2 regions of the Paenibacillus sp. FSL R7-0333 genome follow, and region 1 is predicted to be linked to the other one. Evidence: a T-box and tRNA genes for the amino acid it is inferred to sense, from the RefSeq annotation. Region 1 holds a T-box; the other holds one or more tRNA genes.
The links. The T-box of region 1 lies ahead of MKY86_RS23935 (valine--tRNA ligase). A T-box ahead of a tRNA ligase gene usually reads a tRNA of that ligase, here a tRNA-Val.

Region 1 (16,087 bases):
AGAAGCGCCCGATGTAATTGTCGTTGCGGGAAATAATGTCCAGGGTGTCCTGGCTGCCGGCCTTGATAATCAGCTCGACCTTCTTGCTCATTGGCGCATTTACTTCCGCACGGATCCCGCGAACGGCCCGGATAATATCCATCAGCAGGTTCATCTCTGATACTGCCTGCGGATTCTCAAGCGCCGCATCGTACTTCGGCCACTCGGCCAAGGTGATGGATTCGCCCTGATGCGGCAGATGCTGCCAGATTTCCTCTGTAATGAACGGCATGAACGGGTGAATCAGCCGCAGTGTGCGGTCCAGCACGTAAGCCAGAACAGACTGAGTCTTGGCCTTGGCAGCTGCGTCCGCTCCGTATAACGAGAGCTTGGCGAATTCGATATACCAGTCACACAGATCATCCCAGATGAAGTTGTAGAGCAGGCGCCCGGTCTCGCCGAACTCGTACGAGTCAATTAGACGCGTAATATCGCGGGAAGTTTCGTTCAGGCGGTGCAGAATCCAGCGGTCCGCTGTGCCAAGCTCACCTGTAATGTCAATATCTTCAAAGGCTACGCCTTCCAGATTCATCAGCGCGAACCGGGAGGCATTCCAGATCTTGTTGGCAAAATTACGCGCCTGCTCTACCTTTTCCATACGGAACCGCAGATCCTGGCCCGCTGTGCTGCCGGTAGTAATCATATAGCGCATGGCGTCAGCGCCGTACTGCTCGATAACATCCAGCGGATCAATACCGTTGCCCAGAGACTTGGACATCTTGCGTCCTTCGGCATCGCGTACGAGTCCGTGCATCAGCACATCGGAGAACGGCTTCTGGCCAGTGAATTCCATGGCTGAGAAAATCATGCGCGCTACCCAGAAGTAGATGATATCGTAGCCGGTAACCAGTACATTGTTCGGATAGTAACGCTGATAGTCGCTGCTGTCCTGATCAGGCCAGCCTAAGGTAGCGAACGGCCAGAGGTTCGAGCTGAACCAGGTATCCAGAACATCCTCATCCTGCTTCAGGTCGGACAGCCCGCTGATGCGGCGTGCTTCTTCTTCATCATGTGCAACTACAAGCTCCCCGGTGGATTCAGAGTACCAGGCCGGAATACGGTGGCCCCACCACAATTGGCGGGAGATACACCAGTCGCGGACATTCTCGATCCAGTTCAGGTACGTCTTCTCGAAGCGGTCCGGCACGAAGTGGACCCCGTCACCGTCCTTCTGTGCAGCGATGGCTGCTTCTGCCAGCGGCTGCATTTTGACGAACCACTGGGTGGACAGATAAGGCTCTACTACGGCCCCGGAACGCTCACTGTGCCCAACCTGGTGTACATGATCCTCAATGGAGATCAGCACGCCTTGCTCCTTCAGGTCGGCTACGATGGCCTTACGGCAGTCGCTGCGGTCCATTCCCTGGTAAGCGCCCGCTTCCTCATTCATCACTCCGCCTTCATCCATTACGTTGATCTGCGGAAGGTTATGGCGGACTCCCATCTCGAAGTCGTTCGGATCATGCGCCGGTGTAATTTTAACTGCACCGCTGCCGAAATCCTTATCTACGTATTCATCGGCAATAACCGGAATCTCACGTAAGGTAACCGGCAGAATCAGCGTCTTACCGATCAGATCCTTATAGCGCTCATCCTCCGGATGTACCGCTACCGCTGTATCGCCCAGCATCGTCTCGGGCCGCGTGGTAGCCACCGTGATATGGCCGCTGCCATCCTTCAGCGGATAACGCAGATGGTACAGATGCCCGTTCACTTCCTTGTATTCAACCTCGATATCCGATAGCGCTGTACGGGCAGCCGGGTCCCAGTTAATAATCCGCTTGCCGCGATAGATCAGGCCCTTCTGGTACAGCTCCACAAATACCTTGCTTACCGCCTTCTTCATTCCATCATCAAAGGTAAAGCGTTCGCGGGAGTAATCGAGGGACAGGCCCATCTTGGCCCACTGGTCATGAATTGTCTCTGCATATTGGTCTTTCCAGGCCCACACCTGCTCCAGGAACTTCTCGCGTCCCAGATCATGGCGGGAGATTCCCTGCTGGCGCAGCTTCTGCTCTACCTTGGTCTGTGTAGCAATCCCTGCATGGTCCGTACCCGGCAGCCACAGGGTATCATATCCCTGCATCCGCTTGGTGCGGATCAGCACATCCTGAAGCGTGAAATCCAGCGCATGTCCGATATGCAGCATTCCTGTTACATTCGGCGGCGGAATCACGATGCTGTAAGGCTCCGCATCCGGCCGCTTGCCGGCTTCGAAGAAGCCCTTCTCCATCCAGTACGCATACCATTTCTTCTCTGCCGCTCCCGGATCATATGTAGTCGGCATGTCGCTCTGCTTGTGATTAGCTGAAGCGGTAGCTTCTGCCGCTTCCTGCCCGTTCGGCAGCTCTGCTGCTGCATTGTTGTTATCAGCCATTGTGAACCCTCCACTGTTAAATGTATTGAGTAGCTAGCGGTTTCTGAGAATACAAAAAGGCCCTTCGTCTCAAAGGACGAAAGGCCATTCTTTCGCGGTACCACCTTTGTTTCGCGCCAATAAAAAATAAACCACTGCCTTAAGTTCCCTTACAGGTTCCTGAAGCTTAGCGCGACACTCATGCAGGGTAACGGCTGCAACCGGCCGCATCCTAACCCGTCTTCATGATGAAGACAAGCTCAGAAGGGCAACTCCGGGGCGACTTCGGGGGCTGCATCCTGCGGGAATTCACACCAATGATAATCCCGCTCTCTGAAGGGCTGACCGCCTACTCTTCCCGTTCCCAGTCTTTATGCTAGTTATTACTTAGTTCAATAATACATTCAGTGTTATCCCTAGTCAACCAGCATATACACAAAGGGCGCGAAGCAGACGTACATTGATGCCTACTCCCCGCTCCAGATCACTTGAACCACATTGAAGCCCTGATGGCTGCCCGTTCCGGGAGCGCCATCCAGCGTAACAGAGAATGTGCTTCCGGCATCAATAATCGAGAAGGCTGAGGCGGAGACTTCCTCAGACTTGGAGGTAGCTCCTTTTTGCACAAAATAGTCCTTGTACGTATTGCCGAGCGTCTCCAGGCTCTGCTTCGTACGGTAGCTGAAGGTTGCGGACGGCTTACCGGTCGCCGAGCCTTCAATCAGATCAAATATCTTCGCGTCCGCCGGAAGCGGGAAATCCGCCGGCAGGCTCTTCGGCCGCTTCACAGAATCTGCTGGTGTTCCAGTGGACGAGCCTCCGGAGGAGACAGCCGGAGCTGCAGCATCACCGATGATGACCCGGCTGGTTGCAGCATCGTAAGTAACAGCAGTGTTCAGCGCTTCGCCGATGGAGCGTACAGGCAGATAAGTGATGCCGTTGTAGGTAATCGGGGCGAGGGTTTTGCCATTGCCGTCTTTGGGCGTGTACGCCTGGCCGTTCACGACGATCCCGATTTTGTTGTTCAGGAGCGCCTTGATCTCCTGCAGATTACTGGCGGCGTAGACACCGGCCGAGACTGTGAGCGTCAAGCTTAGTGCGGCCGCAGTGGCTGCCACTTTTCTCTTCATGTGAGTTATCATCCTTCCAGAAGTAGTGTACCAGCGCATAGCTGCCTGAATGTGTAATGTATGTAGGCCGGTAGTGACTATTACCCCCGGCTGAACGGTTTGTAAACCAGAAGCGGATTTCACAAAGAAACAGGAACAGCCCCATCCGTAAGGCAAGGGCTGTTCCTGTTAAGCCTGAATTCTCCGCACACCGTCAATCTCAAGGAATGTATAATACCTGTCCTTCTTCTACAATCTGACCGGACAGCCGGTTATACATAGTCAGCTCCCGGGTGCTTAGCTGGTATTTCTCGGCTATGGTATCCAGCGTCTCTTCCCGCTGCACGATACAGAGCCGTACCTTGCGGAACAGCTCTGTCCCGCCCATCCCGCCGATGAACCGGCTCTTCCACGCTGTATCATTGCCTGCCTCAGGAACAGCCTGCGCTACAGAGTCTATATTGCCCGAAAGCAGCTCCTCCTGCTCTCTGTTGGCGCGGCTTGCGCTGAGCAGCGAGGAGAAGGTGAGCGGCTCCTGCTCGGCGGCTCCCGGTTCTTTTTTGCTGCCAAGGGCAACCTTGAGATCCTGCTTCTCCTCCTGGGGAGACAAAGATTCCGCAGACAGGAAGACTTCATTGTCTGTGGCCTGGATCTCTTCTGCCGCCTCCCCTCCTTCGTTCCCTTCAAACAGCGCAGCAGCATCGTTGGCAGCGGAGGTAAGCACCGGCTCCGGCTGCGACACGGCATGAAGCTTCGCATTGCCCCAATGATCCACAGTGTTCAAGGCAGCGGTGCCTGTCTGAAGCGTGGTGTCCTCCTGAACCGAGCCGTTCACAGCCGCTGGTGCCGTCTTCTCTCTGGAGGTGAGGAAGTGAGCGGAGGCCTTATCAGCCGCCGGCTTGCTGCCTGCCGAAGAAGCCGTATCCAGGCTATGGGTCCTTACTCTGGGTTCCTTGTCCTTCAGGGGTGTGGAGAGATAGGCTGCGGGCTGGCTGTAAGAAGTATCTTCCGCGTACAGCGGCTCAGCTGCTGCCTCAGCCGGACCAGCGGAGTTCTGATCTTCCGCAGAGCCCTCTGCAGTCCCTTCGCCATAGGTCCAGAGCGAATTTTCATACAGGGTGTCATTCTCCGGATTGCGGATTTGCTCCTCAGCCGCCCTGCTGTCTCCTGCCTCCGGCGAATACGCTACCGTGTATTCCTCCTGCTGCCAGGCCGGCTGTACATCTGCACTTCCGATTCCGCGCAGCGAGAGCACTCCGGTAATGTTGACGGTTCGCATCGTCAGCAGATCAATATCGAAATTCTCGATCTCCACCCCTATGTCATCAAGTGAGCTGACCCGGGTCAGCGGAACAGTGATTTCAACAGGAATTGCATGCTCCAGACGCTGTGTAAGGTCATCCTCCCCCCGGTAGAGTCCGGTGAGCAGCAGCTGTCCGTGCAGCTCGGCACGGTCCTCCCGCTGGATGACCTGGATGTCGGGAACCAGCTCGACTTCCTCCAGCTCTGCTATTCCCGGAAGCTCTTCCGAAAGGTGAATGCGTTCATAAATATCAAACCGCAAGCCATGGGACTGGTCAAACACGGGAAATGTCCTCCTTCTTGGCATAATCTATCCCTGAGACAAGCCCAGAGTATAAGCCCAAAATGTTACTCCCCACATGTATATGCTTCAATCAGGCAGGCATGACAACTTTGCCGCTTCAATTGCGGACAGCGCCTATCCCAGGGGAGGAAGGGCCGTACGTGCATCAGGAATAGAGTAGTGCTGCGGAAGCTTGACACGCATCGTTACGGCAAGCGGATTCCCCGGATCACACTGGTTAAGCACATCTGCCGGATGAAAAGCTGCCGGCAGCGCACCCGCGCCCGGTTCTTCCTCAAACCGGAGATGATCCGGAATTCCCGGCCGGCCCGCCCGCAGATTGACCGCTCTCTGGTATACATGCAGCGTACCCGCAGCCATGACATCCAGCGAACGGGTCTGCTCTGCCCAGTGCTTAGCCTGGAGGCCGGTGCGTCTTCTCAGCTCCTCATCCCCCAGCAGCTGCTCCATCTGCAGGGCGAGCTGAGCGGCATCTCCGGGAGGAACAATCCAGCCCGTCTCTCCCTGCCGGACCATCTCCGGCATGCCTGCGGTTCCGGCGACAATCGGCGCGATCCCGGCAAGCTGCGCTTCTGTAACCGAGAAGGGCTGCGTATCCTGGAGTGAGGGCTGCACATAGATGTCGGCAGCCCGGAGTGCAGCCGGAATATTGTTCAATTTCCCGGTGAAATGGACCTTCCCCGCGATACCCAGCAGGCGGGCCTGCTCCATGAGCTCCTCCAGGAGGCTGCCGATTCCGGCCACCGCACAGATCCACTGCTGACAGCGCTGCTGTAGAATGCCTAGCGCCTCTATCAGCACATGGACGCCTTTGATATATTCAAGACGTCCGGCATACATGATTACAGGGATTCCTTCTGCAAATTGAAGCGGCGGCGTCTCTGCGGCCCGGGCTGCATATTGATGCAGGTCCAGCCCGTACGGCAAGGTATGAATACGATCCGGGCTGACCCCCAGGCTCTGCGTAAGCTGTCCGATCCACTCCGAAGAGACCAGAATCTGGTCAGCCGCCTGGGCACCCAATGTCTCAAGCCTGCGGAAATAGCTCCAGATCGGCCGCTGCTCATAGGCCTCCCGGGTCAGTCCGGGCTCAAGCCCCTTGTACTCATAGTAGGTCTCCTTGGTCAATGCCCCATGAACACTTGCGACCAGCGGAACAGGACGGCGCATGATCCGCCGTATTGCATATGAGGCTATAGGGTCCTGGGCATGAATGACATCATATTCCTCCAGCCCCAGCACAGCGGCGCCGCCCTCGAATACGTAACGCCCCAGCTCAAAGCTGAAGATGCCATGCTCCAGATGCAGCGAGGGGAACCGGCCGATATCAAGCTGGGGGAGCAGCAGCGAATAGAACGCTTTTTTATCAAAAAACTCCGTCCGGTTGAGCAAATACAATGTATTGTTCTCCACATGGCTGCCCATCAGTGTAACGGAATGGCCCTGCTCGCCCAGCTTGTCGGCCAGTTGCTTCATATACGTCCAAATTCCGCCCATATTGGTAAGGCCCCAGTAGGTGACCAGCAATATCTTCATGCATTCCTCTCCCCGGCTATAGATGTATTTAGGTGCAGGAGCAGTCTGCTCCACCCTAATCAGAATAGTATATGTAGGCTGCGGGCAGGCGGAAAGGGATATATGATCATTCCCTGCAAATTTCAAAAATATCTTTTAATCAAGAATCATCTTTTCGGGTATAATCGGTATAAATCCTGAAAGGAAATTTCCGACATGTCAAAAGCGAGGGTATTTGACCTTTTCCTATTTGTCGCATCCCTGGCTATAGCCTTCATTCCCGCGCATGCTGTAGTCCTGGACGCTACCTATATAAAAGCATTACTGCTATACACTATCTTCTCCAGCATCTACTTCCAATTGCGGATTGTGACCCGGAGCGGGAATTCTACAATCGATTATGCCATCAGCTATACCTCCTCCTTCGGGATTTTTGCCGGTCCGCTCGGCACGCTCCTGTTCGAGACTGTATACCGGTTCATCGTATATTTCTATAAAAAGAAAACAAAAACCGCCGATCCCGGAGAGTTCCTGGATACCTTCTACAATATCGGTTCGTTCACACTGGGCGGCTCTGCGGCGTACTATCTGTATACGGCACTCTCTCCCCTGGCGGACAAGCTTCCGCTCGGATACTGGCTGCTGTTCCTGCTCGTGGTCTGCGTTACCACCCTGCTGTCCTCCACCTTCCTTGTGCTGACCTTTGCCTTGTCGGGAGATATCAAGACACGCCGGGAAGCGAGGAACCTGCTGCTGCGGAGCCGGAATCTGCTGGACTTCAGCAAGGTGGCTCTTAGTAACGCTCTGCTGCTGCGGCTGCTGCAAATGGAGAAATGGGAGATGCTGATCGCCCTGTTCCTGCTCAACTATGTAGTCAGTATCTCGTTCTATTCCAAATCGCAGAGTGCCCAGCACAAGTATGAACGCGACAAATTCGAGCAGATGGCTTACCGCGACTTCCTGACCGGCACCTACAACCGGGCGCATATGGACAAGATGATGAAGGAGCTGAACCAGAGCGGGGAGTATATCGGGATTGTAGTGGCGGATATCGACCGGTTCAAAAAAATCAATGACAGCTACAACCACGCCGTTGGTGACCGGGTCATTGTTCATTTTGCCAAGACGCTGCAGAAGCATCTGCAGGAGCAGGATGTTCTGTTCCGCAGCGGCGGGGAAGAGTTCACGCTCTTCCTAAGGGACAAGACCTTCGAGGAGTGCAGGACGCAGATTCAGGAAATTCTGGACAGCCTTCACGGTCACACCGTAAGTGCAGAATTCGAGGAGCAGATCATCCGCGTGCCCTATTCGGCATCCTTCGGACTCTTTTACTATAAGGCAGACCCGGACCAGAAGACCTCTATGGAAAAAGGGTACGTCTACGCCGACCAGCTCCTGCTGGAGTCCAAGAAGCTTGGCCGCAACCGTCTGTCTTACCGGAACGATGTGCAGCCTTGACACTCGTTTCCGCGCAGAGGGGGACGGCCTATGAGGGCGTGGCAGAACCCGCCGAATGTATACTGTTTTTGGCATACATTTGGCCCGTGCGCCTGCGCGGCAGCACATTGTATGCTGTTTTTGGCATACATTTGGTCCGTGCGCCTGCGCGGGAGCACATTGTATGCTGTTTTTGGCATACATTTGGTCCGTGCGCCTGCGCGGGAGCACATTGTATGCTGTTTTTGGCATACATTCGGCCCGTGCGCCTGCGCGGCAGCACATTGTATGCTGTTTTTGGCATACATTCGGCCCGTGCGCCTGCGCGGCAGCACATGTATGCTGTTTTTGGCATACATTTGGCCCGTGCGCCTGTGCGGCAGCACATGTATGCTGTTTTTGGCATACATTTGGCCCGTGCGCCTGCGCGGCAGCACATGTATGCTGTTTTTGGCATACATTCGGGCCGTGCGCCTGTGCGGCAGCACATGTATGCTGTTTTTGGCATACAGCCCAGCTTCCGGCGGAGCAGAAACGGCTCCTCATCATAATATCCCTAATAAGAACAAGAGCCGCTCTCCGGCAACCGGAAGAGCGGCTCTTGGTGTTCCTGATGCAGGCTGCTACAGTTCAGCAGCCTTGAAGGTATCTCCACCGGCAATCGTGCCGGAGTTAAAACCCTTGTAGAACCAGCGCTTGCGCTGTTCAGACGTTCCGTGCGTGAAGCTGTCGGGCACCACATATCCCTGCGCCCGCTTCTGGATCGTATCATCCCCGACTGCGCTTGCTGCCGTCAGAGCCTCATCCAAGTCTCCCTCCTCCAGCAGATTCTCGCCCTGGACATGATGCGCCCACACTCCGGCATAATAATCGGCCTGCAGCTCGAAGCGGACCTGAACCTTGTTGAATTCAGTCTCGCTGAGGCGCTGGCGCTCTGAATTCAGTTGCTCGGAAGCGCCCAGCAGCGTCTGCACATGGTGGCCCACCTCGTGGGCAATCACATACGCCATGGCGAAGTCGCCCGGCGCCTTGAACTGCTGCTGCAGCTCATCATAGAAGCTGAGGTCGATATACAGCTTGGCGTCTCCCGGACAATAGAACGGGCCGACGGCCGAGCTCGCGGTTCCGCAGGCAGAATTCACGCTGCCGCTGTAGAGCACAAGCGTCGGGTCCTGATAAGTCATCCCCTGCTCCTTGAAGATATCGGACCAGACATCCTCGGTATCGGCCAGCACCACGGATACGAACTCGGATAACTCCTTCTCCTGGGCGCTCTGTTCATAAGGGACACTTGAGTTCGTGCCCGAGCCTGTTGAGGTCAAATTCCCCATAATATCGCCGATATTCCCTCCGCTCAGCAGCGTAACAATCACTATAATTACAATCCCGCTGATTCCGCCGCCGATCAGCTTGCCCCCGCCTCCACCGCCGCGGCCTCTGCGGTCCTCCACATTAGAACTGCCTCTTCTGCCCTGCCATTTCATGGCCTTCCCCCCAGTTATGAATACTCGCGAATGCAGATATCTTTGTACTTATTAGTGTTATACCCATAATTGCAGGGGTGCCACTCTCTTGAACAGCGAAGCCGGTCTGTCGACAAATGGAAACAGCATAGCAAAACCCCTCCACAGCCGCAGCCATGAAGGGGTTAACATCGTTTAAATGATGGAACAGCTGTTTATTTTGCAGCTTTGGCCGCGCTTAGAATGGCTTTCAGGTAACCCTGGGTATCCACCAGAGTTGCACCGCTTACAGCATCAACGACTTGCTCTTTTGTTTTTTTAGTCAGTGTAGCTTCAAGGGATTTAATCGTTTTGCCAGTTGCAAATTTCTCGATAGCCGCCAGGTTCTTGTCATAGGCTACTGTCGATTTGGCTTCTTCCGTCATGTGCTCGCTGTAATATTTGGCGTTGGTCTTTTTGGAGGCCAGCACCATATTCGGATCTTTGTAATTCTTGCCGAAGTCCTTGTCCGAGTTCGGTACGCCAGTAGCTACATCGCTACCCAGGAACTGATAATCATCCAGCGAAGCCGCAACGATTACGCCATTCTGGACTACAGCAACCGCAACGGTGAAGCATTTGGTGCCATGGGCAGCCGCTTCCACCCGGCCTACCTTAAGCGGTGCGCTCGCTGCCGAAGTGACATTGTTCAGGGCGCCGCTGTTCCCTACCCCGACAAGTGCCAACGAGATGCCGGCCACGAGCATTAACTTAGTAACTTTTTTCACAAATATTCCCCCAGTTCATCAAATAGACTGCGCTTACATACTATTTTTATCAATATATTGGAAGCCCGTCAGTTACAAATGTTACTGGAAATCTGCAAATATCTGGATTGTAAATGCGCAGAGGGAAATTAAAGGGGATATTTGGAGACCAAGCTGCCAAAATAGCAGTCAGCCTCCATAGATTAGCTACAATTCTCTTTAACCGTCACCTTGTCATTCGTGATTATTACCTTGGAATATCCGGATAAAGTCTCGGTGTAGGAGCATACTCCGATGGTTTTGGGAACGTCCGGTTCTCTCGGGTCTGAATACTTCAGATAAATTCCGCCTTCACCGCTTAAGGTCAGCCGGGGCTTAATTTTTAATGTTTTTCCGCTTTTGAGTATCTTGCCAACTTCGTCTGCTGACGCCTCCGCTGCTGCGCCGGTTACCACTCCTGTCTCCTGAATACTCAGCTCAAAGTCCGATTGATTGTCTACCGTCACCCGGAAGCTCTGAAGCTGGGCAACCAGACCCAGTACACCGTAGTTGTTGTTCAGTTGCACAACCACCATTATTCCGGCGGCAATCACCAGGGTCGAGGCGGCTAAGATTCCTAACACTCTGCGATTCCATCTCAATCTCACAGCCAGATCATCTCCTCATATTAGTAAGACGGGCTTGAGCGCGGAAATGTATCAGAGGACACGTGGGCTAACTGGTGGCTACAATGAAATAAGAGGAAAAAGGGCAACTGTTCACCAGTAAATCTACGAATATCCGGAAACAGTTGGCAAAACAACACTTATATAAGCTGAAAATAAACATTATAGGACATATTGAGAAAATTAGATGCCCTAAATCCACTTAACGTTCCCCTGGGAGAGTAATGATGCGTAAATTAAATAACATAAATCCACTTATTGTTCGATGTTTCGGCTGGAGGAGGTCGCACTGAACAACAACTAAAAAGCCGAGCCGCAATCCTCCAGATATCAGAGAAACGCGGCCCGGCTGGGCATGGCTTACATTGACTTATCTTAACTTCACAGAGCCGATTGACTAATGGCCTACTCCTGAGCTGTGCCACCGATTTGCTCGCGCAGGCGACGCATATCCTCCGGCCAGGGATCAGATACCTCGATCTTGCTTCGGGTCCAGGGGTGGGCGAAAATCAGCTTCTCGCCATGCAGTGCCTGGCGGTCGGAACTCTCCTGCTTCACCTTGACTCCCGGCTTGGAAGGTGGAGCCGGCGGCTGCTTGCCGTGGACGTGCAGACCAGGGGTGAGGCCTGCCTTCTCCTGCTCTTCGAACCAGGCCGTAATGGCAGACTTCACCTGACCAGGCTCCGAACGAAGGGGCTGCTTCTCCTTAAGGCTGTTGCCGGAAGGAATACCCGCAGTATGCCAGCCCGGTCCGCCGTAGAGGTCATCCCCGAAGAGCGGATGCCCCGCATGGCTGAGGTGGACACGAATCTGGTGCGTGCGGCCCGTCTCCAGCTGCAGCTTCACTACGGTTCCGCCGGGCAGGGCTTCACGCCCTACAATCCGTGTTACCGCCGCTTGCCCTCCAGGGGATACCCGTCTGCGCGCCGCATGATGGCGGTCACGGCCGATGGGGGCATCGATCACCGTAAGCTCAGGCGGCACTGTGCCTTCAACAATCGCCGCGTACAGGCGGGATACGTTCTTCTCACGCATCTCTTCATCCAGCACAAGCTGGGCATATTCGTTCTTCGCATACAGCACGGGTCCGGTAGTATCCTTGTCCAGCCGGTGGATATGACGGACGGCAATGCCTCCGCCGGAAGCCGCATAATGCGCAGCTACGATATGATCCAGCGTTACCTCCGTGCCGCTGCCATCCGGATGAAGCGCCATGCCCGCAGGCTTGTGGACCACCAGGCAGAAGTCGTCCTCGAACAGCACCTCAGCCGCAGCTTCCTGCCACACAGGCTCTATTCCCGCTTCCCTGTGAGGAAAAAGAGCCAGCCGCAGCCGGTCGCCCCTCCACTGGATGCCATCCTCGCGGCGCAGCCGGGCGTGCAGCTTCTCCGGCATTCCGGCTGCGCCCAGCAGCCAGGCATCGATGGCTGCCACTCTGTCGGCAGCCCCCGTAATGACCCGGCCAGGCATGGCTTCCAGCCATTCCCCGCGCCGGGTCCATTTGCCGCCGCCCGCGAAGCCGGCGGCGGTACCCGATGGGTCTGCGCCTGCACGGCGGGCAACGCCCTCCATTTCTGCGCGTTGCCCGCCGGACCGGTCCTCCGGTCCAGCCGTCATAGCGATTTCAGGGCCTGGTAATGGCCCGCAATCGTATCGTCAATATCCTGCTCGCTGTGCGCAGCGGATACGAACATTCCCTCGAACTGGGAGGGCGGAACACTGATGCCCTGATCCAGCATTTTACCGAAATAACGCTTGAACAGCTCCAGGTTACTGGTCTTGGCCGTCTCGAAGTTAATGACCGGCTCTTCTGTGAAGAACGGGCACACCATGGAGCCCACGCGGTTAATCGTCAGCGGAATCCCCGTCTCCTGCGCATTGCGCTTAAGCCCGGCTTCCAGTCTCGCGCCAAGCGACTCCAGACGGGTGTAGACCTCAGGGGTCAGCAGCGCAAGCGTGCTGTAGCCCGCCGCCATCGCCAGCGGATTCCCGCTGAGTGTGCCCGCCTGATAGATCGGGCCGGACGGGGCGATCTGCTCCATGATCTCTCTTTTGCCGCCGTAAGCCCCTACAGGCAGCCCGCCGCCGATAACCTTGCCGAAGCAGGTCAGATCCGGGTCCATCCCGAACAGCCCCTGCGCACATCCCCGGTCCACACGGAAGCCGGTCATCACCTCGTCAAAAATCAGCAAAGCCCCGTACCCCGTAGTCACCTTGCGGAGACCTTCCAGGAATCCCGGAAGCGGAGGCACAACGCCCATATTTCCGGCGATCGGCTCCACGATGATAGCGGCAATCTCGTTGCCGAAGCGCTCAAACGCGATTTTGACCCCGTCCAGGTCATTATAAGGTACCGTGATCGTATTCACCGCCACACCTTCCGGCACGCCCGGACTATCCGGCAGCCCCAGGGTCGCCACCCCGGAACCGGCCTTAATCAGCAGGCTGTCGGCATGGCCGTGATAGGAGCCTTCGAATTTGAGGATTTTGCTGCGTCCGGTATAGCCGCGGGCCAGTCTGATCGCGCTCATCGTCGCTTCCGTTCCCGAGTTCACCATGCGGACAATGTCCACCGAGGCTACGCGTTCTACCACGGTTTTGGCCATTGCGGTCTCAAGCAGGGTCGGCGCGCCGAAGCTTGTCCCTCTGGCCGCAGTCTCCTGCAGCGCCTTCACCACCTCAGGATGGGCATGTCCCATAATCAGCGGTCCCCACGAGCAGACGTAGTCAATGAAGCTGTTGCCGTCAATATCGTAGATCCGTGAGCCTTCGCCCCTCTCCACATAGACCGGGGTCAATCCTACGGACTTGAATGCCCGGACCGGGCTGTTCACCCCGCCGGGAATATATTGTTTTGCCTCTTCAAAAGCCATGCGGGAAGCCTCTTCCCGGCGGTTCAACGGCATGTTGTCCATGCTTGTTCCCTCCTGATCCTAGCCGCGCAGCCAGCGGGCTGCGTCCTTGGCGAAATAGGTAATAATTATATCTGCTCCGGCGCGCTTCATGCCGGTCAGCATCTCCAGCACAACCGCCTGCTCATCGATCCAGCCCTGCTGTGCAGCAGCCTTGACCATCGAGTACTCACCACTGACGTTGTAGGCTACAAGCGGCAGATCGAACTGGTCGCGGATAGTGCGGATAACATCCAGATAAGCCAGCGCAGGCTTCACCATCAGCATGTCCGCGCCTTCCAGCACATCGGAATCCGCTTCGCGAACCGCTTCCCGCAGGTTGGCAGGGTCCATCTGGTACGTCTTGCGGTTGCCGAACTGGGGAGCGGAATCCGCCGCTTCGCGGAACGGGCCGTAGAAGGCGGAGGCGTATTTTACCGAATAGGACATGATCGGCACCTGCTCGAAGCCATTCGCATCGAGTCCGGCACGGATCGCCTGCACGAATCCGTCCATCATGTTGGACGGCGCGATAATATCCGCCCCTGCCCGGGCCTGCGAGACCGCCGTGCGGGTCAGCAGCTCAAGCGAAGCATCGTTAATTACATCCCCGTGCACCACACCGTCTACCGTATGGGTATGCACCATGCCGCAGTGGCCATGGTCGGTGAATTCACACAGGCAGGTATCGGCGACAACCAGCAGTTCGGGATACCATTTTTTGATCAGACGCGTGGCTTCCTGCACAATGCCATCGTCTGCGAAGCCGGACGAGCCAACCGCATCCTTCGTCTCGGGAATACCGAACAGCAGTACCGCCGGAATGCCGAGGGAAGCAATCTCATCCACCTCCGCCTTCAGCGTATCCAGCGAGAAATGATAGACGCCGGGCATGGAGCTGATCTCATTCTTTACACCCGTTCCATAGGTTACAAAAATCGGCTGGATGAAATCCAGCACATGGAGTACGGTCTCGCGCACCATGCCGCGAATACCGGCGGACCCGCGCAAACGGCGGTGTCTGGTTATTGGAAAGCTCATTGCTGCAAACCCCCTGTTCAGTAAGTATATACACACATCTATTCGTCTTAAGCAGTATTGAGATGTTAAAGCTATTGCTGCTAGTAGGCCAGGCCCGATTGCAATGCTCAAAAGCAGCGCTGACAGATCCGGCAGGAACAGGCTATCTCAGCCTTGTCGATTCATTCCAGCGGCACAGCTCCTGCACCAGTCCTTCGATGGTGGCTTCTTCCGGGAGCAGTCCCGGAGTGAGGCCCGCTTCGACTGCGGTCTGCTCGGTAACCGGGCCGATGCAGGCAATCTTGACACCCGCCAGCAGAGTAAGCGGATCTTCCAGGCCCATCCGCTTGAGTATGCCGAGGAAATTGCGCACCGTGGACGAGCTGGTGAAGGTTACCGCATGGATGCGCTTCTCCTCCAGCAGCTTCACCAGCTCAATATCATCCTCCCCAGTGACAATCGTCTCATACGTATCCACCTCGGTCACTTCCAGCCCCAGCTCCCTCAGCTTTGCCGGCAGCCACTCACGCGCCAGGTCGCCGCGCGGAAGCAGCACCTTCTGCCCTGGCAGCAGCTGTGAGCCGAAGGCTTCAATCAGCCCTTCGGCCTGGAAGCGGCCGGGCAGCTCCTCGGAGATCAGCCCGCGCTCTGCGAGCGCCGCAGCCGTCCCCGGTCCCACAGCGCACAGCCGCGCCCCGTGCAAACTGCGAATATCCAGCTTCTGCTGCGTCAGATGACTCATGAAGAAGTCCACGCCGTTCGGACTGGTGAAGAACACCCAGTCGTACGCCGCAAGCCCGCCAAGAGCCGCAGCGATCTCCGCCTGCTTGCCCGCATCCCGCTGCATCACCGTCTCAATGACCGGGAACTCGTACGGCTCGCCGCCCAGCTCCTCGATCCGGTCCACCAGCTCACTTGCCTGCGCACGCGCCCGCGTCACTACAATGCGCTTGCCGAACAGCGGCAGCGCCTCCACCCACATCAGGTGCTCCCGCTGGAGCACAACATCACCGACCACAATAACCGCCGGCGGCTGAAAATCCGCTGCCGTAACCTTCGCCTCAATATCGGCCAGCGTGCCGGTCAGCGTCTCCTGATCCGCACGGGTCCCCCAGCGCACCAGTGCCACCGGGGTTTCCGGCGGACGGCCGTGCTTCATCAGCTGGGCGCTGATATAGCCGATTTTGGCGACACCCATCAGGAATACCAGCGTGCCTGTCGCATTCGTTACTTTATCCCA
Region 2 (16,087 bases), 2.8 Mb from region 1:
GCTGCTGCTCGAAGGCTCCATAGATATCCGCTGTGTCCAGCAGAGTTACGCCCAAATCAAGCGCGCCATGAATGGTTCGTACAGACTCTTCATTATCCGGCATCATCATCGTTCCGAGTCCCAGAGCCGATACGATCAGCCCTTCGTTCCCAAGTGTTCTTGTGTGCATATGGTTGCCTCCTCTTGTCCCTGTAATAGATCTTATGAACATGACCTTATTTTAACCGTCCTGCCGTGGAGCAGCCACAGTACGTTCATGCTAGTAAGATCATTACCAGGGAGCAGCAGACCAGTAAGATATGCGCCTTCAGGTGATCCTCTACTACGTTATGACAGGGGTATAGATACAAATATGCAGACCCGGGTGATCCGCCAGATTCGCCATCGAATTGATATCGTAGACTACAGGCTGACTGGTACCAAGACTCTCTATGACCACACGGTTAACCTTTTTGCCCAGTATATTGTGCTGCTTCCACATCTCAGCGAAATCCGCACTGTCCTCCAAGAGCTGATCGACCATTTCCTTGTACCAGGGATCGTGCAGGTTCATGTCATAATAGGTTCTGTACACCCCTACTGAATAGAGAGCGAACTCCTCCCAATTCAGCATCCGGCGGCGCAGCTCCAGATCCAGGAACAGAAGACGCATCATAATGCGCTCTGAAGTATGCAGACTGCCGAAATCACTTAGCACTTCACTCGCTTTATCATTCCAGGCCAGTACCTCAGACCGCTCATTCGTAATAAAAGACGGATAAGTCAATTGGCGGATAATATCCCGCCACTGCGGATTCAGCTCCGGACTGGCTGTATCTATAGAAGCAAGTGTATCCGGCAAGCCCGGATTCCATAGCTCGAACAGATGCTTGCGCTCATCTGCCGACAACCGCAGCGCCTGACTGAGACTCTCCATGACCTCTCTGGAGGCGGTAACCTCCCTGCCTTGCTCCAGCCAAGTATAATAGGTGCTGCTGAGACCAGCCAGAACCGCAACCTCCTCCCGACGCAGCCCTGGTGTTCTGCGCTGACTGTTCGTTTCCTTGATCCCTACAGCTTCAGGCTGCAGACGTTCCCGGCGTGATCTCAGGTAGTCGCCAAGACGCCTAAACCTTGTAATCTCGTAACTCATGAGCTGGGCCTCCTTTCCGCATTACAATTGATTCACAGGTACTTCACATGTTCACATACTCTCGCATATAGCGTGGGGTAAATCCCCGGGTATGTCACCGCCTGCGGCAGCTCGCTGAAGCTTCGAAGCTCCGCCATTTCGTACGGGGGCAAATTTCCGAACCTTTTGACATCTGCATAATACAACATCCCGTAGCTCTCTGCCAGTTCACTACTTCTGACAGAATAGATGCATAACGGATGCAGCTCGTATTCTTCAGCGCCTGTCTCTTCATACAACTCTCTTACCGCAGCTTCCCCGGGACTCTCGCCCGCCTCAATATGCCCGCCGGCAAATTCCCATGTAGACCGCTCACGGTGCCGCACCAGTACCCAATCGTTCCCTTGCTTCATAAAAATCACTACATACTTGAGACTCACCCCAGGGCACTCCGCTTCATGCAATGTTACGATCATGATAGAATTCCACCTTTTATGTTGGTTAAGGAACTTCCTTGCAACTGCCATTATTGTAGTATTGTATGGATTGGGTGTCGTTGGTTTTTGTCACTGCGGCGGTGTGACAGGGTCGTGCTTAACGGTATCATCTATGCGTATTAAAAAATCTCTTGCCATTCCCTCACGTCCTGTGTTATTATAAATTTCGTTGCAGGACGGTAGCTCAGCGGGAGAGCACTATCTTGACAGGGTAGGGGTCATGGGTTCGAACCCCATCCGTCCTATAAATGGAAAGCCTTAAAGAAACGAAGCCGATCATATGATCGGCTTCGTTTTTCGTTGTTATCATTGCAGCAGTTTTAAATTTTGAATTCCATTGCCCCATTGCCAAGAGCTTTCTAGCAGTTTCTCTTTTTTCTCATCGGTTCATTCATGGTCAGTGTCTACCCATTTGTGATTTCAAGCTTAAAACTTCTTGCTCTGAGAGGCCTGAGGCTCTAACAATAATTGAGGTTTCCACTCCAAGAGCAAGAAGTTCACGCACCATTGTCTCTGCCTTTTTTCGCTCACCTTCTGCTCGTCCCTCTGCTCGCCCCTCAGCAATACCCTCAGCTCGTCCCTCAGCTCGCCCCTCAGCCTTAGCACCGTTCATTCGTGACGCCTCATCCCGCAAATACTTCATCCGCGCATCATATTCCATACGTGTAGCGGCATCCTGACTCAGGAACTCCAGCGTATCCATTGCTTTTTTCAACATCGGTTCATTCATGGTCAGCACCTCCCAATTTGGTTGTTCAACACCCTTCAGGAATAACAGCCAGTTGATCAGACCACCAGTTAATGGAACGGCCTGCTCCTCAAGCTTTGTTAATTCCATCACATGAATCTCCAGATCGTTGTTCAACTGAATTCCGGTGTGATCTTCCCGAAGATGAAACACATTATGATGGCGGTCATTAGGAAGACAGGAATAGTTCAGTATATTAATCGTCACACACTTCTTCAATTGACTGTAATCGTCGCCTTTTTGAATTTGGTGGTAATACATCTCGCTCCAGTAGAACAGTGTCCGCTTCTCCATATTGTATGGATTGAACAGCTGCATTTCGATGTTGATCCGTTTGCCCTCAGCCGTCTTGGCCTTGATGTCCAGAATAGACTGTTTATCCGCTGGAGCATCCTTATCAGTGTACGGATTCATTAATACAATCTCTGTCAGCGGGGGTTCGCCTGCCTCCATAAAGGTACTGTTGAGGAAGGCCAGCAGGACATCCTTGTTATTCTCACTGCCGAAAATTTTCTTGAAGATAAAGTCATTCCGTGCGTCGAGTAGTTCCACGATTATCACTCCAATCATATACATTGATTATATCATGGCAGAACTACTCGTTGTAGAAAAAGCCAGCCTTTGGGGCCCCATATACTGCTATTCTGTCCCCAAGACTCAAAGAAACATACTAGCACATGCTTGATCGTCAGCCCTCCCCCTTTTACCTTAACGTGATCGCCATTCGCTTATCCACCAATACGACGGCGTCTGCTTCACCCTTACCGTTGAACATGGCTGAAATCACATATATTTTCGTGTCATCTTCCGCTTTCGCCACCCACTCTTTCTCCTGCAAATATCGCTTGTTGGTGGCATCGTAAGCATAATCCAGGTTGCGCTCCATCTCCTTCAGATATTGATCGCCATAGATTTGTTTGAAGTCATCCTTAGACATGCCAATTTTAAAACCGCCAGTGGTTTCATATGTATCTTTCGATTCCTCTGCCAGAGTAATCCCTGCCACTTTATCCTCCCGGTACATAATCCTCACGCCAGAGCTATACATGACTGAATTCGCAATATCCTTATCCTCCCCCTTACCCAATACCTCTTCCGCTTCTGCACGGCTCATTCCATACTCAACAACGGCTTTATGATCGTTCACCTTTTGGATGGCTAAGTCTTTAGTGGTTACCCCGTCTTTGGAATCCCCACAAGCTGTCAATACGAACAAGAACAATACTACCAGTAACGTTTTTCTCATAATACCCTCCAGATGTTTTTATCTAAAGTTTACCTTGTTAGGAGGAATACGAAACAGTTGCATCCCTGACAGGACTGACGTAAGCCTCTTTTTTGCATGGTCGCAGACCAGTTATTTATCAAAACCTGAGATCGCCACCAAGCAAAGTGCCCTTCTTTATGAAGATTTGTTGAAACGGTCCTGAATCGATCTTAACTTCCTCCCTTACATTCTATATAATAGAGACAGCTTACACACGGAAAGGACTGAACTATGCGCAGATATCAATAGTTGTACCTCACCAATACCAGATATATTTAATGGAGGTAACTTATTGATGATTACTGAATTACGTACTGAGAGATTAGTGTTACGACAAATGAGCACCGCCGATTCAGCCAGCCTGTTCCCGATCTGGTCCGATCCTGAAGTCACCCGGTTCATGAATATCAGCAGCTTCACGGATGAGAGTCAGGCCGTGGAAATGATTGAGCTGCTGGGTAAGTTAGCCACCGAGAATCAGGCGATCCGCTATTCCATCACGGAAGCAGAATCCGGCCGGATTATCGGCTCCTGTGGTTTCAATGCGCTGGACTATGACAATGCCAAAACAGAGATCGGTTATGACCTTAGCCGCGAGTGCTGGGGAAAAGGATATGTGCCTGAAGCCCTTCGCGCACTAATTGATTATGCGTTCGATACACTGGGCTTCAATAGAATTGAAGCAAAGGTCGAGCCTGCTAATATCAATTCTATTAAGGTACTGCAGAAATTAAACTTTTCGCTGGAAGGAATATTGAGACAGAGTGAGCGGTCCAAAGGAACATTCATTGATCTGTGTATGTATTCCAGATTAGCTACAGATTAAGCTGACATGAATACAGGCTGACCCGGGCGCTACAAAATGAACTGCGCTGGGTCAGCCTTATTTTATATACAAACCTCCAAAAAAATAAGCTACCACTGGGGCAGCTCCACTACTTGAATATCCGATGCGGATGTTTTTACGTATTTGAGAATTTCTTTATAGCCCTTCTCTGACAGAAAACACTTTTGCTCGACTCCTCTGTGGTCTTCCCCAAAATAAGCAATATGAAACGTCTTATCCAGCTGGATAATATTAGAAACCTGAATTAACGTGTTTCTATCTGCTAGAACGAAATGATATCCTGAACTGGCCAGGGTATTAAGCCAATATTTCAGCGTACCTACTGTATAAAAGGTCTGATCGTACGTATGGACAATGATCCGATAGATAGTCCGTTCAAATTCCATAAACGTTATTTTTGCAATATCGAGTGAGAATACACCAGTGTTTCCCTCTGTGTCTCTAGTAACAGATATCGTGCTCAAAGGGATCAACTCCAATGTTATTTAAGTAACTCTTCAGGAACCTCCGGTTGATTAATGTATAATACACTTGCTGTAACCAACACGATAAGGGCAGCCAAGGCGGACAAACCAGAAGCAAGCTTATACACTACTTTGCGCTGCAAAGCTCTCATTGTCAGATGTTCACCTCCCTTCTAGCTATAATCAGACTGATGGATTGTGCCAAAAAGCTGGCTGCGATAACAGATGAGCCTATAACGATATTGGCAGCTACCAGCAGTAACGCCACGATTCTCAGCTTAGGCCAGTGCCGCCTCGGAATCCGGGTCTGTCGTTCAATCCCAATGGGCGCCAGCCACAGAACTATTAACAGACTCGCTGCATTCAATAACATAACGTAGAAGGAGCTAAGCTCCACGAAGGACAGTACTGTGAACAAGCTTACCGTAAACAAGACACAGGCTATACCAGACTTTAGATGGACCCCGCCCGACACCTGACGTAATACGGCAAAGGAGATCAGAATCTGCAGAGCTTCACTTGTCCTGCCTGTCAAAAGGGATACTACCAGCGTCAGCCCAATAATAAACACCACATTAAGCACTACGCTAATAGCAAATTTCAGGACAGCGTAGGATGCCGGGTGCTCAGGTACGATATTTTTAATCGTAAATGCCAGCTTGCCGGACATGAATTCAAGCATCTTCCCGCTCCCTCCGGGTGGAATAATATAGAAGGAATACAGTCATCACCAGGAAAATCAAGGCATTTAGCAGAATATCATTATAGTAGAGTAGCACTGAAATCCCTATTACGAAGCCGAAAATCAGCAGAGACAGCAGGATATCTTCTATCTTAAAGCGGAGTTTATCCAAGTCGAACGTGAAGCCCTTGCCTTTGCGGTACAGAAGCCCAAAAATACCGAACACCGCTGCCGCAGTCGCTACCTGCAGAAAATATCCGTTCGCGGTACTACCAATATTCGATATAGATCCGAACATGAGCAGGGTGAGCAGCGTCTGAATCCCGGCAAAAATAGCAAATCCTGATATTGTTGCGATGATGGATAGAATGAGCGGCATCCTCACCACCGCAGCGAAAAAGAAGATAAAAATCAAGATTAAAACAAGTGGTGCAACATTCGACATGCCCAGTTCGTTGCGTAACAGATAGCTTTGCAGATTGTTCAGCAAGATGACAAATAAAGCCTGCCAGATGTACCATCTCCACTTGAATCTATAGAGAGACATAATCAGATAATAGAGCGCAAGCGTCTCTATCGTTGAGAAAAACATAAATCCTACAGGTTCCCACGACAAACCATAACACCGCCTGACTAATTTTCGTTCACAAGATTAATTATATATCCCCGCCGCACCTGACGTATACTACTTAATTACAAAATTCGACACTTTTTGCTCAGTCACGAAAAACATCCGTTGGCCGCTCTGAATCGAGCCTCAACGGATGTTCCTCTGGGTACAGCAGCTTGGCTGTCCGTATTAAATTTCAGACCAAATGACGTTAACCTCCACAGTTCCCTCCTGGGACGCAAGCGGACCGCCAATGATTGACCAGCTCTGCTTATCGTCCTTAGTGTTGCCTTGAATAATCAGGTTCTTGGGATCGATAGTCTTCACGGACTGATCGCCCAGCTTGGAAGCTAGATAATCATCATAGAGCTTCGTTACCGATTCCATACTATCCGTTGTTCTAAAAATCAGCAATGCCGTCTTCTTACCCTCATTCTCCTCCGCATTCGAAAGAATAGTCTCTGTTACATTCTCCGGCATCGGGAAGTCCTCCGGCAGATATTTCGGCAGGTCCGCAGATCCAGCAGCCGTCTCGTTGCTTCCGGCCGTCGCCTCAGGGGTCTGTTCAGGCTCTGTCGTTGGTGCTGGAGTCTGTTCGGCCTCTGTTGTCGGCGCTGGAGTCTGCACAGTCTCTGTTGCCGGTGCAGTGGTCTGCATCGATTCGGTGGACGGCTTATCCTCAGCATTACCGCAGGCACTGAGGGCCAATAGGGACAACGTCAAGGATAAGGACATTATTAGCTTTTTGGTGTACATCTTCTCACTCCTCGTCAATTCATTGAAAGTTACATGGCCAGTTAGATTCACAGGCTTACCGGATAGTACCCATTTTCTTTTTCCTCAAAACAACGAATAAACAAAAAGAAGCCCGGAAGCCAAGGCTCCCGGGTCATTCGTGAATGATGTATAAGTTCAGAATTTATTTAAAATACGATGTCGTAAGCGGAACGAAGACCGAGGTTCCATCCTTCACATCTCCGTTGACATACAGGCTGCTTACTCCGGCAATATCCACTTCGATGGTAGTAAGCCCGCTGGCCGGGTCAATGGTCTGCTTCTTCAACACAGTATTGGTGTCGCTGTCTTGTACCGCGAAGTCTTTAATCTCTCCGCCGATCGCGGCTACCTGGAGATAAAGCTTCTGATATTTTTTGTTCGGGTGGAGCATGAATGAAGTGCCGCGGTCACCACTGGCGTTATCGAAGAAGACATCCTTGTAATCCTTGTCCTTGAAGACCGTCTTGCCCGGATCTTTGGTGTGATACATGTCATCAAAACCTGTAGCGATTGGTACGCCCGCTGTCTGCTCTCCCAGAGATATGGTGTTGGTTGCAGCATCGAACTTAACGGTAACTCCCAGCAGATCGGATACGGAACGGACCGGCAGATACGTTGTATCCTTATAGGAAATTGGGGCAACCACCGCACCGCTGCCATTCTTAAGCTGTACGGGCTGGCCGTTCATCTTGAATTTGATGCTTGGATTGAGATATGCCTTGATCTCCTGCAGGTTGGCTCCGGCGTACACACCTGTGCCCATTCCTCCAAGTACGGCAAATGCAGTCAGTGCAGCAGTCATCTTCTTCTTCATTCGATCATACTCCTCTCCATTTATAACAAATTTGAATATTCCTTATTGGGAGTATAATAAATCCTGCCATCAGATGCAATCATTCAGAAATCATCTCTCCGGTGAGCCGCTTCGTAACGTTCGCGTATCTCCAGATTTTTGGAGTGATTGTACAAATCCAGCGCAATGATTCCCCTACGGGCAAGCTTCACCACCAGCACAAATAAATATATCCCCATTCCCAGACAAGTCAACCATAGTAAAAGAGCAAAAATACTGAACCCTCCAGCGAGCAAGGACCCAAAACCTGTCATATACACAGCTTACATCCCCCATTCAAAATGATATAAGATCTATATCCTAATCATAACAAGTTTGGCACGTTTGTGTAAGGAATGCAAAGTAAATAGCCTATTCAGCCCTATACTTACCCGTGATTTCAATCAAATTACCATCTGGATCTTCCAGCATGAAACAGTAATATGGACGCACAACATTAATATAGAAAATCTCTGAGACTGAACCAATATTCAGTGATTTTATTCTCTCGTACTCTGCATTCAAATCGGTAACGTTGAAGTTAAGGATTGCATTATTTCCATACCGCAGCCCGCCCTCCTCCTTGTAATTCAAATAGGCTTCATTGAAATGATCCGACACATCGCTGCTATTCCTTATCAGTTCCTTATCAAATTCGGGATTCCACAGGGCAAGGGTATTCCCACAGTGGAATTCTACCCAGCGCTCCGGCTTTCTGGATTCCGCTCTCCTATTTAATAATGCTTCGTAAAAGGTAATCGAACCTTTCATATCCCGAACGACTAGATACGTACAACCCAGTTGCATAGGAATGCATCTCCTCATCTTTAGTAGACTTATTCTTCATAAAAAACACTATAACAAACATATGTTCCTATAAATATGAGAATTTATACATCTCGCGGGCAAAAACTTTCAAACTAAAATCTTCCGGCAAACGATTGACCTCCAGCCCGGTTTATTTTACAATAAACTCATAAACGCGCGTTTACATTAGAGGGGGTACATTATGCGAAGCGAAGATATTGCCAAGCTAGCCGGGGTTTCGCGAAGCACCGTATCCCGTGTGATCAACAACTATTCCAATGTCCCTGAAGAGACCCGGGCCAAGGTGCTGAAGGTGATTGAACAGCATCAGTACGAGCCGAACAGCTTCGCCCGGGCGCTGGCCGGCAAGAAGACCGACACGATCGGGCTGTTTGCCATCAGCATGAACGAGAAGGAGAATGCGACGCGGATCTATCAGAATAATTACTTTGCCCCGTTCGTCGATGCTGTGGTAGATACGTCGAATGCCCGCGGCTGTTATGTTCTGATTCACACCGTCTATTCTCCCGACGACTTCCTGAAGGTCAAGCAGGCCTTCCTCCAGAAACGGATTGACGGCGGCATCATTGTCGGCACCCAGAAGGATATCGGGATTGTACGGGAAATGGTCGGTCTCAGCGCTCCACTGGTGCTGATCGATTATGACATTTCAGAGATTATGTCAGAGCATCTGGACCGCAATCATCTCGCCATTGTGAATTCCAAGGATTATGAAGGTACGGTAGAAGCTATTGAGTACTTAATCGGTCTCGGCCATACGGAGATCGGCATGATCTGCGGACGGATGAATACTTATTCCGGGCGGGAGCGCTACATGGCTTACGAGAATACGCTGAAGCGCCATGGACTTGCCCTGCAGAAGGACTTCGTCCTTCCGGGTGATTTTCTCAAGGAGACCGCCTATCAGGAAGTGAAGAAGCTGCTGGATTCCGGCGGCCCGCTGCCGACAGCCTTCTTCTCTTCCAATGACGATATGGCTATCTCGGCGATGGAAGCGTTCTCGGAGCATGGCATTTCCGTGCCGGAGGATATCTCCATTGCGGGGTTCGACGATGTGCAGCTTGCTGCGCGGATTCATCCCAAGCTGACCTCCGTCCGTCTGCCGATTTATGAAATGTCCAAGGCCGCTGTCGAGAAGGTCATTGAGCTGTGTGATTCACAGCAGCCTACCTTCAGCACCATCAGTTTTCCGGCACGTCTGATTACCCGGGATTCCTGTCAGCCGCCGAAGAAGTAGAGCTTTACTCCGATTTAGACTGATACAGACCGATTCAGAAAAATCCCTTGCCCCGAGGGACTTTTTTCTCCACTCAGTAAACGCGCGTTCACAATCGAAAGGAGACTTGTCTCTCATGAAATTCGGAACTTTTGACGACACCCGTAAAGAGTATGTAATCAACACTCCCAAAACACCTTATCCTTGGATTAACTACCTCGGCAACGAGCAGTTTTTCGGCCTCATCTCTAATACTGCCGGGGGCTATACCTTCTACCGCGATGCGCGGATGAGAAGACTTACCCGTTACCGGTATAACAATATTCCGCTGGATACCGGCGGCCGCTACTATTACCTGTACGATGGCGGGGACTTCTGGACCCCGGGCTGGATGCCGGTGAAGCGGGACCTGGACTTCTACGAATGCCGCCACGGTCTGGGCTACACTTCTATTACAGGCGAGCGTAACGGCATTTCCGTGAATCAGCTTGCTTTTGTACCGATGGGCCATAATGCGGAAGTCCACCGTCTGGTTGTTAAGAACACAGGCGATGTGAAGAAGACCGTGAAGCTGTTCTCTTTTGCCGAGTTCTGCCTGTGGAATGCCAACGATGATATGACCAACTTCCAGCGTAACCTCAGCACCGGCGAAGTAGAAGTGAAGGATTCCGTCATTTATCACAAAACAGAATACCGCGAGCGCAGAAACCACTACGCCTTCTATTCTGTAAATAAAGAAATTGCCGGCTTCGATACGGACCGCGAATCCTTCGTAGGCATGTACAATGGCCTGGATGCTCCGCAGGCGGTTGCTGCCGGTGAAGCTACTAACTCTGTCGCCAGCGGCTGGTCGCCGATCGGCTCCCACGCCCTCGACATTACGCTGGAGCCGGGTGAAACGCAGAGCTTCATCTTCGTCCTCGGCTATATCGAGAACCCTGAGGATGAGAAATGGGAAGCCCTGAACGTGATCAACAAGAAACCGGCTCAGGCTGTTATTGATCAGTTCGCTACAGATGCCCAGGTGGATGCCGCCCTGGAGGTTCTGGCTGCACACTGGGATAACCTGCTGTCCAAATACCAGATTAAGAGCGGGGACGACAAGCTGAACCGGATGGTGAACATCTGGAATCCGTACCAGTGTATGGTTACCTTCAACATGTCCCGTTCCGCTTCCTACTTCGAATCCGGCATTGGCCGCGGTATGGGCTTCCGCGATTCCAACCAGGACTTGCTCGGCTTCGTCCACCAGATTCCAGAGCGCGCCAGAGAACGTATTCTCGATATCGCCGCTACCCAGTTCCCTGACGGCAGCGCGTATCACCAGTACCAGCCGCTAACCAAGAAGGGCAACAATGAAGTCGGCTCCGGCTTCAATGATGATCCGCTCTGGCTGATCTCGGGTACAGCAGCCTATATTAAGGAGACCGGCGATTATTCGATCCTTGATGAGCAGGTTCCCTTTGACAGCAATCCGGATCACACTGCAACCCTGTTCGAGCATCTGAAGCTGAGCTTCGAGCATGTCACGAACAACCTCGGGCCTCACGGCCTGCCGCTGATCGGACGCGCGGACTGGAATGACTGTCTGAACCTGAACTGCTTCTCCACCGAACCGGGCGAATCGTTCCAGACTACGGAGAATATCGCAGGCGGCGTAGCGGAATCCGTGTTCATTGCAGGTCTGTTCGTCTTCGTTGGACCGGACTATGCCGAGATCTGCCGGATGCGCGGACTGGATGATGTAGCCGCTGACGCTGTTGCCAAGATCGAGAACATGAGTGCCATCACGTTGTCCCACGGCTTCGACGGCGACTGGTTCCTGCGCGCTTATGACCACTATGGCGACAAGATCGGCAGCAAGGAGAACGAGGAAGGCCAGATCTTCATTGAGCCGCAAGGCATGTGCGTAATGGCCGGAATCGGTGTAGAGAACGGTGAAGCAGCCCGCGCCCTGACTTCCGTGCAGGAACGTCTGGATACGGACTATGGTATCGTTTTGCAGCAGCCTCCGTATTCCAAGTACTATCTGAACCTGGGTGAAATCTCCACGTACCCTCCGGGCTACAAAGAGAATGCTGGGATCTTCTGCCATAACAACCCTTGGATCATGATTGCGGAGACGGTCCTTGGACATGGCGACAGAGCTTTTGATATCTACAAAAAAATCGCTCCGGCTTACCTGGAAGATATCAGCGAAGTGCACCGGATGGAGCCTTATGTGTACTCTCAGATGATCGCCGGTAAAGATGCTGTACGTCACGGCGAAGCGAAGAACTCCTGGCTGACAGGAACAGCCGCATGGAACTATGTAGCGATTACACAGTCCATCCTGGGGATTCAGGCAGACTTTGCCGGGCTCAAGGTTGACCCTTGTATCCCTGCAGAATGGGACGGCTTCGAGATTACCCGCGTCTTCCGTGGCGACACTTATGTAATCTCGATCCAGAATCCGAACCATGTATCTAAAGGCGTAGCCAGCCTGACCCTCGACGGCACTGCCGTGGAAGGCAACATTATCGCTCCTGTGGGCGACGGTGCTGTTCATCAGGTTGTAGTCACTCTCGGCTAATTATCTATCACTCCTATAAAAGCATAACAACCCGGTTGTCCGCTTAGGCGGACAACCGGGTTGTTCGTTCATGGACAGGCGGCCCCGGAATTACTCCGGTATCCACACCTTCATCTCTCCGCTGCCGCGGTTGCCCCACAGATAGTACGGAATTGCCGTTACTTCCACCGGCTGTACTGCCGCCCTGGTGCTGCCGTAGAGTCCGCCACTCCAGCTCTGCTCCTCCACCCTGTAGCCCTCCGCCCGGATTACTACAGCTCCGCAAAGCAGCTCTTCATCGTAAGCCTCCTTGAACCTGCCCTCCTTGCTTAGAGATATTGAGCTTAGCGGCTCGCCGTTATCCGCAGATTCCAGACAATAGACCAGCGGCCCGTACTGAATAGCCGTCTTCCCGGCATTAGCCCGCAGTTCCGGGTGGGCGTATACACGGTGTGCTTCCATTGGAAGCATCAGCTCCACTATGTCACCGGGCTGCCACTCCCTGCGGATTACCGCATAGCCCTGCTCCAAAGCATCAAGTGCTGGAAGGAGCCCGCCATTGACGCTGATCCGGACCTTTCCGCTCCACGATGGAATACGCAGGGCGATACCGAACACCCCGGCTTCCGCAGGATCAACCTTCAGTGTGACTATGCCCTCCCATGGAAGCTTGCTGGACTGAGTGACCTTCACCTCTGTTCCTCCAAGTAGGGTTCTAAGCTCACTTCCGATATACAGATTCGTATAGAGCGTATCGCTGTGTTTAGTGTAGATATACTGATTCAATGAGGTCAGCAGACGCGCCACATTCGGCGGGCAGCAGGCACAGCCGAACCAGCCCTGGCGCTGCGCCTTCACATGCTGTTTGCCGGGATTACAGGTGCAGGCCTGCGGCCAGACCTCCAGCGGATTGACGTAGAAATAATGCTTGCCGTCCTGCGCCATCGAGCCGAGTACATTATTATAGAGCGCACGCTCCATCACATCGGCATAACGGCTATCTGGAGTCAATTCCAGCATTCGTCTGGCAAAAAAGATCAGCCCGATCGAAGCACAGGTCTCCGCATAGACCGTATCGTTAGGCAGATCGTAATCAAAGGTGAATGCTTCGCCGTGATGGGTGGAGCCGATTCCGCCAGTGATATACATCTGTCTCTCTGTCATATTGTTCCACAGGCGCAGGCACGCCTCGCGAAGTGCTTCATCTCCGGTCAGGCGGGCCAAGTCGGCCATGGCAGTATACATATAGACGGCACGGACAGAGTGGCCTACGGCTACCGTCTGCTCACGGACCGGTATATGGGACTGATTGTAGGCCATATCGATATGATCCGTCTGGCCGCCCCAATGTGTAACCCTGCCCCGGCTCTCCCATTCCTGGCGCAGGAAGTTCGGCTCCTGCCCGCGCTGGTCAATGAAGAAGAGGCTGAGCTTCAGATACTTCTCCTCCCCTGTCAGCCGGTACAGCTTCACCAGCGCCAGCTCAATCTCCTGATGACCGTCGTAGCCCTTCAGCTTGCCTTCCTCCGGTCCGAAGACAGAGTCGATATGATCGGCCATACGGCGCATAATATTGAGCAGCTTGTCCTTACCTGTCGCTTCATAATAAGCCACTGCAGCTTCGATGAAATGTCCGGCGCAATACAGTTCATGGCAATCCTGGAGATTTGTCCAGCGCTTGCCCGGCTCCTTGACAGTGAAGTAAGTGTTCAGGTATCCGTCGGCCTGCTGTGCTTCTCCTACCAGATCAATCACCTCGTCCGCCTGGCGTTCCAGCTCCGGGTCCCGCCGGATGCTGAGGGAATAAGCCGTTGCCTCCAGCCACTTGGCTACATCGCTGTCCTGGAAGACCATGCCCCCGAACTTACCCTGTCTTCTTCCGGCAGCGATTTCAAAATTGGCAATGGCATGGCTCGGTTCAGCCCCGGCCACGCGGTCATGAAGCGCCTCATATTGATAAGGAATCACTGTCTCCTGCACCAACCGGATATAACGGTCCCAGAATTCATCCTGAACGTACACTCTGTGGCCTCCCTGATCCGAATGACCGGAATGATCTGGTTGAACGGTTGTCCGAACCTTTGCACCTTCAAATTGACTCATTGTAGCATCTCCTCTTCAGCATTTCGTCCTCGCTAATTGCCATTATAGACGGTACAATATAACAAAAACAGAAGCATAAACAACCCCGTTTTTGTACTATTTCACACAACTTTTATCTAAGGGTTAGCAATGTTAATTCAGGACACATGCCTTTCTAAGGAGCTGCTAATGACACTTAATTCTTCCTATATTCATCTGGCCGCACCGCCCTTCCCCTATTTCCTGGAATGCGGCCGTACCGTCTATTTGCCCGGAGACCAGCATCCGAACCGCAGCCGTATGGGCAAATTCGATCTGATCATCGTGGAGCAGGGATTCCTGCACATTGGAGAGGAGCATACAGAATGGGCAGTGGGCGCCGGGCATACCCTGCTGCTGCTGCCTGACCGCTACCATTATTCAGTGCAGCCGTGTGATGCAGAGACAATCTTCACCTGGGTTCATTTTCACACGGTGGGAGAATGGACGGAATCAGCGGGTGAGCCGGTATATGCGGACCGGGAAACGCATTTCCGGCAGTTTCTTACCCACCCCTATACCATCCGTATTCCCCAGTTCGGACCGCTACCTGCCCCCTTCGCACGGAGCGGCCAGGCCGGGCAGTTGCTGCAGCTGAACCATAGCAGGCGCTCAAGCGCCGTGTGGCAGCAGCAGCGTATCTTCGAGGAGATGCTGCGGACGATGGATCTGGCCCGGCAAGATACGGCCGGAAGCCAGGCAGACGAGATTGCTGAGCAGACGGAGGCCTATCTGCGGAATCATTATGCGGAAGAGGTCACGAATGCCTCTCTGGCGGACGCTTTGCATTTTCACTACAATTACCTGGCCCGCTGCATGAAGCGTGTCTACGGGCTTACGCCCATGGAGTACCTGACCGATTACCGGCTGGAGCAAGCCAAGCTTCTGCTGCTTAAGACAGAGATCCCAATTGCGGCAATCGCAGAGCGCACCGGCTTCGAGAGTACAGCTTACTTCTCCCGGCGCTTCAGCCGCAAGGTCGGAATCTCTCCGCTGCGCTTCCGCAAGCGATATTCCCGCTGAGCATGAATGCACTTAGGCGGAACCCGGGGCAAGGATACGGAATTCGTGCAATTCCCGGCAGTAGGATAACCCGCGAATCCGTACGGACTGGGGCGTGTAGGCTCTGATCGGGCCCGCTTCCAGCTGCTGCTCCGGCCCGCTCTTCAGCAATACTGCCACCGGCACCTCCGATAGTGCAGCAGCCAGCAGCTCCATATCGGTCTCCAGTATTTTATAGAAATAACCCATTTCAGACTTCACCTGCTTTACGGTCAATGGATTCGGGCAGCGCAGATTTTTTAGCTATTTTTTTCCAGATGGGCGCATAAGGATTAAGACATGCCTTAATTCCGGAGATGTTGACTATGCGATCCTTCCCAAGCTATGTTATTATTCTGCTGGCCAGCCTGCTGATTGCAACAGGAACGAACTTCTTCCTGGTCCCCTATAAAATCCTCGATGGAGGAATTATCGGCATTGCCCTCATTATTAATTATATCTCCGGCGCCAAAATCGGACTGTGCATTATGCTAT

Region 2: it encodes a tRNA-Val, which carries the amino acid that the T-box ahead of MKY86_RS23935 (valine--tRNA ligase) is inferred to sense. The anticodon was not compared.

The regions. Positions count from the first base shown of each region.
Region 1 is NZ_JBBOBZ010000001.1:5,662,617-5,678,703, forward strand. It holds gene MKY86_RS23935 (valine--tRNA ligase) at 1-2,326, opposite strand, end outside; T-box leader at 2,486-2,770, opposite strand; gene MKY86_RS23940 (stalk domain-containing protein) at 2,863-3,525, opposite strand; gene MKY86_RS23945 (LysM peptidoglycan-binding domain-containing protein) at 3,725-5,089, opposite strand; gene MKY86_RS23950 (glycosyltransferase family 4 protein) at 5,225-6,646, opposite strand; gene MKY86_RS23955 (GGDEF domain-containing protein) at 6,842-8,083, shown strand; gene ypfJ (KPN_02809 family neutral zinc metallopeptidase) at 8,686-9,546, opposite strand; gene MKY86_RS23965 (hypothetical protein) at 9,741-10,292, opposite strand; gene MKY86_RS23970 (hypothetical protein) at 10,475-10,918, opposite strand; partial or broken gene MKY86_RS23975 (RluA family pseudouridine synthase) at 11,687-12,406, opposite strand; gene hemL (glutamate-1-semialdehyde 2,1-aminomutase) at 12,550-13,851, opposite strand; gene hemB (porphobilinogen synthase) at 13,870-14,868, opposite strand; gene cobA (uroporphyrinogen-III C-methyltransferase) at 15,011-16,087, opposite strand, start outside.
Region 2 is NZ_JBBOBZ010000001.1:2,869,202-2,885,288, reverse strand. It holds gene MKY86_RS11810 (aldo/keto reductase) at 1-169, opposite strand, end outside; gene MKY86_RS11805 (helix-turn-helix transcriptional regulator) at 323-1,132, opposite strand; gene MKY86_RS11800 (NUDIX hydrolase) at 1,165-1,587, opposite strand; tRNA gene MKY86_RS11795 (tRNA-Val) at 1,782-1,853, shown strand; gene MKY86_RS11790 (Rpn family recombination-promoting nuclease/putative transposase) at 2,006-2,926, opposite strand; gene MKY86_RS11785 (hypothetical protein) at 3,060-3,602, opposite strand; gene MKY86_RS11780 (GNAT family N-acetyltransferase) at 3,919-4,449, shown strand; gene MKY86_RS11775 (LytTR family transcriptional regulator DNA-binding domain-containing protein) at 4,539-4,934, opposite strand; gene MKY86_RS34145 (cyclic lactone autoinducer peptide) at 4,952-5,086, opposite strand; gene MKY86_RS11770 (accessory gene regulator ArgB-like protein) at 5,089-5,616, opposite strand; gene MKY86_RS11765 (hypothetical protein) at 5,609-6,232, opposite strand; gene MKY86_RS11760 (hypothetical protein) at 6,416-6,982, opposite strand; gene MKY86_RS11755 (stalk domain-containing protein) at 7,146-7,817, opposite strand; gene MKY86_RS11750 (hypothetical protein) at 7,901-8,035, opposite strand; gene MKY86_RS11745 (VOC family protein) at 8,208-8,642, opposite strand; gene MKY86_RS11740 (LacI family DNA-binding transcriptional regulator) at 8,845-9,900, shown strand; gene MKY86_RS11735 (GH36-type glycosyl hydrolase domain-containing protein) at 10,016-12,451, shown strand; gene MKY86_RS11730 (beta-L-arabinofuranosidase domain-containing protein) at 12,542-14,533, opposite strand; gene MKY86_RS11725 (helix-turn-helix transcriptional regulator) at 14,702-15,574, shown strand; gene MKY86_RS11720 (hypothetical protein) at 15,587-15,802, opposite strand; gene MKY86_RS11715 (YitT family protein) at 15,919-16,087, shown strand, end outside.